Regions from separate parts of the Halobacillus rhizosphaerae genome, predicted to be linked through region 1. Evidence: predicted binding sites of a transcription regulator. Region 1 holds the regulator's gene; the other holds the start of a gene.

Region 1 (3,452 bases):
TACGTTGGAATTGAATGATAAAGGCGGATATTTCGACCTGGCACCTACCGACCTTGGGGAAAACTGCCGCCGGGACATTGTTTTAGAACTTGAAGAGATGGGATTTGAAATTGAAGCCTCTCACCATGAAGTGGCTCCAGGACAACATGAGATTGATTTTAAATATTCGGATGCTGTGAAACATTGCGATGATATTCAAACGTTTAAGCTTGCAGTTAAAACGATTGCACGTCAGCATGGACTGCATGCCACCTTTATGCCTAAACCGTTATTTGGCGTGAACGGATCCGGAATGCATGCGAATATGTCCTTGTTTAATGAAAATGGCAACGCATTCTTTGATGAAAAAGGTGACAAACAGCTCTCTAAAGTTGCTTACCATTTTACAGCGGGCATCATTAAACATGCGACGAACTTTACAGCGGTGACTAATCCCACTGTAAATTCCTATAAGCGTTTGGTGCCTGGCTATGAAGCTCCTTGTTATGTAGCTTGGTCCGGCCGTAACCGGAGTCCGCTGATTCGCGTACCGACTTCACGAGGGTTAAGCACCCGTATCGAAGTACGTAGTGTGGACCCATCTGCTAACCCATACATGGCTATGGCCGTGTTACTTGCTGCAGGGCTTGACGGGGTGAAAAATAAGTTAGAAGCTCCAACTCCAGTAGACCGGAATATTTATGTTATGAACAAAAAAGAACGTGAAGCTCATGGAATTAAAGATCTTCCAGCTACACTATTTCATGCGCTTGAAGAATTGGAAAAAGATCCAATTATGGTGGAAGCGCTTGGCGAACACCTATTCGAACATTTTATTGAAGCAAAAGAAATCGAATGGGATATGTTCAGAACCCAGGTTCACCCTTGGGAACGAGAACAATATTTACAGACGTATTAATCTTCTCACCCTTGATGTTAATAGCATCAAGGGTTTTTTTGTGAACAAATAGTAACTGGCGCACCGTTGTTTTTTGATTACTACAGTCAAAGTGAAGTTGAGACACAAGAAAATGATTCATCAAAACGCTCGAAAAAAAAGACTGGCCGGAGTTCGGTCAGTCTTTTTAGTCTTCTAGGAAATGATCATACGATTTCGGTTTGAATAGCTTTAGGTATATCCAGCTCCAGGGATTAGCCAATAGAAATCAGCGATCGCTCTCCGCGGATAATGAACCACCCGCCCCCCCGTTTGTCGGTGCTCACGATTCGCTTGCGCTTTCTTCTTTAATGAACAGTACGGTATAAACCGACTACTTTACCTAATATCGACACATCATTTAAGAGGATCGGATCCATGGTCGCGTTTTCCGGCTGCAGCCTAATGTGATTTTTTTCTTTAAAGAAGCGCTTAACAGTTGCTTCTTCGTCTTCTGTCATGGCTACTACAATGTCTCCGTTTTGAGCGGTTTGCTGCTGTCTGACAACGACCATGTCACCATTTAATATGCCAGCTTCGATCATACTTTCCCCTTGAACAATCAAAACAAAGGTGTTCTGGTCTGATCCGGCAAGTGAATCAGGAAGTGGAACATATTCTTCAATGTTCTCGACTGCAGTAATGGGAGAACCTGCGGTAACTTTACCAATGACAGGTGCATAAGCTGCTTCGCTTCTAGGAATACTATGGTCTTCTTCAAGCTCTATTACTTCTATTGCTCTAGGTTTTGTCGGGTCTCTGCGAATATACCCTTTTTTCTCTAGTCTGGATAAATGCCCGTGAACAGTAGAACTGGAAGCGAGGCCAACAGATTGGCCAATTTCACGAACGGATGGGGGATAACCCTTTAATAAAACCTGTTCTTTTATAAAATCTAGTATTTCCTGCTGCCGTTTTGAAAGTTTACTCATAGATTGACACCTCATACATAGGATTATAGTAACCACATTGTACCATGCATAAAAAATAAATACAAACAAGCGTTCGAATAAATGGGTTGACAAGAACCTTTGTTCGTATATAATTGGAATTAACAAAAGGCGAACAAAAGTTCTTAGGAACGTTCGTTCTTAAAATGGAGGGAATCTAATGTTTAATAAACTATCAAAGCTTGATGTTACTTATCTTGTTCTATTTATTGCGAGTTTAGCATTCTTATATTTCTCTATGGTGATTACAGGATAAAGTATATTATGATAAGAAGTAGTTTTATTAGAGAGGGTTAAGTGATCATGAGAGTAATACTATATTGCCGTGTAAGTACGGAAAAAGAAACCCAGGTTTCTTCCTTGAAAAGGCAGAGGGAAGAATTATATGCGATGGCAGCAGAGCACGGCATGGAAGTGTTGGATTGTATAGAAGAACGAGCGAGCGGTTACGAGGTTGAACGGGAAGGTCTCTACCGCTTGCTTCAATACTTCTCCAGTGAAGAAGCTGAAGGGCTTCTCATTCAGGATGAAACTAGACTTGGGCGGGGGAACACCAAGATTGCTTTATTTCATCAGCTGCAGAAACTGGGAGTGAAGATCTACTCCCTTTCTCACGATGGTAAATTAGAAATCTCGGAATCTGATTCAATGGTTTTGCAAATCGTAGGGATTGTAGAGGAGTACCAGCGGAAAATACATAATATGAAGATTCGCAGAGGGATGAAAAAAGCTGTTCAGAATGGATACAACCCGGCTAACAATCTTTCTAATCTTGAGGCAGCTTCTGGCAGGGAGCGAATTGAATTTCCAATCGAAGAAGTAGTGCGTTTAAGGCGAAATAAACTGACCTTTAAAGATATAGCTGCCACTCTAAGAGGGTTGGGGTATGATGTATCAAAAGCTACCGTTCATCGCAGGTATCAGGAATACGAATCACTTGAAAATAAAGAATGATCGCGTTACTATAGTAGAGACAAGGGCTTAAATGCGCTTGTCTTTTTCATGGATACTTCCAAATAAAGGGGTATGTAATATGTTGTCTAAAGAAAAAATTAATCGTATTAATGAATTAGCTAATAAATCAAAGCAAGAAGGCTTAACTAAGTCTGAGAAAGAAGAACAAAAGGAATTGCGTCAGCAGTATTTAGGAAATGTCCGTAAATCCTTTAAGAATCAGTTAAAAGGAATGAAGGTCATTGACCCGAATGGGAAGGATGTAACTCCTGAAAAGCTGAAGCAAATGCAGAAAAATGAAAAAAAACACTAATAAACTTTCCGCACCTGAGTGAAGGTGCGGATTCTTTGTTTGGAAGTAATTGGTGTTCCGGTAGAGCTCTTGCTTGAAAAAAACAGGAAATCACTGTAGAGTGCTTGTCACTGGAGCATTTTCATTATAGGATAAAACATGTTACATATAACAGAAATGAAAGGAGATTTTTGAACATGGCAAACAGCCTTGAACAAACTTCAATAAACACGATTCGTACACTAGCAATTGATGCAGTAGAAAAAGCAAACTCTGGACATCCAGGGATGCCGATGGGCGCTGCCCCGATGGCCTATACTCTTTGGACGAAATTTATGAA
Region 2 (3,452 bases), 140 kb from region 1:
GTAGTCTGAGAAACCAAGATCTTCAGAGACCGCAGACACGCCCCAAATCAGTGCCAGTAAAATGATAACGGACATTAACTCATTTCCGCCTTTAACGAAATGAGTGACAAGATCAGATACCTTATACTTTTGAAACATAAAATATCCAAACGTCAAAATAAAGGAAATGAGCAGGGATTCAAGCATAACCCCAAGAGCATCACTGCGAATGAAACCCTGGAAAAATCCACTTGCTTCTTTATGGCCATCCCACCAGCTTAAGAAGATGGTTAACGCAAGGAAGGTGATCAGCGGCAGGATTAAGTTCAGCGGTTTCACGGCTGTGTCTTCATCGTATGCTCTGTGACAAGCATCCAATCCTTCTTCCCCTTGCTGCTGTTCCGCGTTTTGACCGGACTCCTGCTGCATCGCTTCGTCCGACTCATCTTCTTTTGGCTTCTTAAAGAAGCTGTAATAAACCCCGATAAGGATCAGCACAAAAGAGAAAAAGTTGAAAGGGATGCTCTCTACATAAACAATGTAAGGCTCTTTGTCGATGCCGACTTCTTTCAGCGAATCTCCAATGGTGGTTACCATGTATCCTACAAAGGCAGTCGCTATCGGAACTAAAGCTACTACTGGATTGGAAGTCATTTCTATAGCAAATCCAATTCGCTGTTTCGACATTTTCAGCCGTTTTCTCAGTGCCTTCATGATAGGAGCAACGGTTACAATTCGAAAATCAGGATCACTAAAGGTTCCAAGGGTAGTAATCCAGGTAAGAAACATGGCACTTTTTTTCGTTTTCACTTTGTTGCTGACTAAGTGAACAAATCCTTTTATTCCGCCAGCAAATTTAATAATGCTGATTAACCCAGCAAATCCGTATAAAAAGATGATAATTCTTATATTACTTGATTCTATAACGTTGTCGACAATGTAGGATAAAGCTGTCTTGATTCCTCCTAATAAACTGGGATCGATAATGTACGACCCCACCAGTAATCCTACAAATAGTCCTGGCTGAACTTGTTTAGTCAAGATTGAAATTGGAATAACTAATAAAAAGGGGATTAAGGCAACCCATGCATGATCCACTGTGATCCACTCCATTTCTAACTGCATACTTGGCTATAGTATGGGTAAGCAACGACTATATCATGTAATGAATCGCAGTCTTATTCTTTTTAACTTTATTTACTTTTTCTAGAAATTACATGTATACGAAGAATGCTCTCTTTTGTATAATAAGAACAAATGTTCGTAAATAAGGTGGAATGATTTATGGATTACTCAATGTATCCACGCAATGACGTATTATGTATAGACATGCGGTCCTTTTATGCAAGTGTGGAATGTGCCAAGCGAGGTCTTGATCCTAAAACGGCCCTGTTAGCGGTAGTGGGGGATCCGAGTCGAAGTGGGAGTATTGTGTTAGCCGCCTCCCCAACCTTAAAGAAGAAGCATGGCATAAGTAATGTGAGCCGTTACTTTGAGTTACCTGATGATCCTAACCTTGTGGTAGCCGAGGCCCACATGGGAGATTACCTGGAGGTGTCGGTCGAAATTTCTAAAGCGATTATGAATTATGTCCCTCCAGAAGCTATTCACGTTTATTCCGTAGATGAGCTGTGGGTAACAGTTAATGGAATGAGAAGTTTATACGGCGCCCCCCGTGAAATTGCCAGCCTGCTGCAAGCTCAGATCAGAGATCAATTTGGCATAGAATGTGCGATTGGAATTGGAGATAATAAATTTTTGGCAAAAGTGGTTATGGATATTCACGCGAAGAAAGCAAAGGATGGGATTGCGGAATGCCGTTATGAAGATGTTGAACATTTATTATGGCCTGTTCCCATTGAAGAAATTTGGGGAATTGGGAGACGCATGACCCGCAACCTGAACCGAATGGGCATTCTTAACTTAGGTCAGCTTGCTAAGCACCCGCTCAAATATTTACAGAAACACTTTGGAATTATGGGGGAACAATTCCATTATCACGCCTGGGGAATTGATTTAAGCCCGGTTATTGGAAATTTTGTGAAATCTGATCAGAAGAGCTATGGCCATGGAATTACTTTGTTAAGGGATTATGAAAAAGATGAAATTTATGCTTGTTTTCTTGATTTGTGCGAAGAGGCCTGCAGACGAGCAAGAAGGGATAATAAAGAAGGACGAACGATCCATTTAGGACTGGGCTATTCTAAAGAAACGGGGGGAGGATTCAGCCGGTCCATGTCGATTCAAATTCCTACAAATATTACGATGGATGTTTATCGTGTAATTATTAAGCTTTTTGAACGCTTTTATGATGGGATAAGTAAAATAAGGCGTGTCTATGTTTCATTAACGAATTTAAATGAGGAGTCCGATGTTCAATTGAGCCTGTTTAGGGACCGAACTAAGGAAAAGGATGTGGGAGAAGTCATGGATGAAATTAGAGATAAATTCGGATCAACGGCTATCCTTAGAGCCACCAGCTTTACAGAATCAGCAATTACCAGAGATCGCAGTAAAAAAATTGGCGGCCACAATGCTTGAGAGTATGCTTAAAAGAAGGGGAGTGGAGGTATTTTCATATTCATTTCAGTTTAATTACTTATACTAAAACATATAAAAAGAAAAGGAGTGAAATGAATGCTGTCCACACCGTTACATCCATTATTGGTCCATTTTCCAATCGCCTTATTATTTCTTGGGGCGATTACCGAAATTATTGCTCTGTTTAAAAAAGACTTCTTTGATAAAGCCAGTCTCTATCTTATCGGTACAGGTTTTATCACCGGAATATTCGCATACTTAACAGGTGATGGAGCTGAACATTATGCAGAAGCTCATCAAAGTAACGAAATTGACTCTATTGTCCATACTCATGAAACATTTGCGCTCACCACATTAATCATATTTGGGGTGTACTTAGTGTTGAAGCTGTGGAAATTTTGGAAGAAGCTGCCCCAATCGTTTTCCTATCTTCTAACTATTATCACCATTGCCGGAGCAATCACGCTGTCGATTACCGGGCATTACGGAGGTAAAATGGTCTATCCGGATCACCAGACTTCTAATCAGCAAGTCACCCACGATGATGATGATTAAGGTGAAGGAACCTAAAACCAAAAAGAGCATCCCCGCGTTCCAATGTAGTAAAACAAGGGTTAGAGATTTGGGAAAGCTAGGATGTTCGCGATCAAAAAATGACGAACCCTCAAACCACGATTCCATAGTGGTTTGGGGATTTTTTTATAACGTAATCGTAATAAATGGAAGATTTCAAGTTAATTATCGAAGGATGTGGTAATTTAGAAAAAAAGAGCATAAAGGAGGATTGCTCAGTAAACAAGAGCAGGTAAACGGTTATCCATGTGTTCAAAGTAATATCGGCCTTCTCCTCGTTTTTACGATTAATGAACTTCCGTTACGGCCGGGATCTTCAATGAAGGAGGGGCATGAGATCAAAGATAAGCTCACTAAAA

The links. The regulator LexA, encoded in region 1, represses DNA repair genes until DNA is damaged. The targets are predictions, from matches to a motif close to CGAACATATGTTCG.
Region 2: Q7A53_RS03415 (DNA polymerase IV) is a predicted target of LexA. The motif match lies at 1,230-1,243, and genes of this name have one in related genera.

What each region holds. Positions count from the first base shown of each region.
Region 1 is NZ_JAUTWQ010000001.1:789,274-792,725, reverse strand. It holds gene glnA (type I glutamate--ammonia ligase) at 1-898, shown strand, start outside; gene lexA (transcriptional repressor LexA) at 1,225-1,848, opposite strand; gene Q7A53_RS04080 (YneB family resolvase-like protein) at 2,170-2,820, shown strand; gene Q7A53_RS04075 (DUF896 domain-containing protein) at 2,900-3,133, shown strand; gene tkt (transketolase) at 3,310-3,452, shown strand, end outside.
Region 2 is NZ_JAUTWQ010000001.1:653,678-657,129, forward strand. It holds gene Q7A53_RS03410 (Na+/H+ antiporter NhaC family protein) at 1-1,077, opposite strand, end outside; gene Q7A53_RS03415 (DNA polymerase IV) at 1,264-2,520, shown strand; gene Q7A53_RS03420 (DUF2231 domain-containing protein) at 2,617-3,075, shown strand.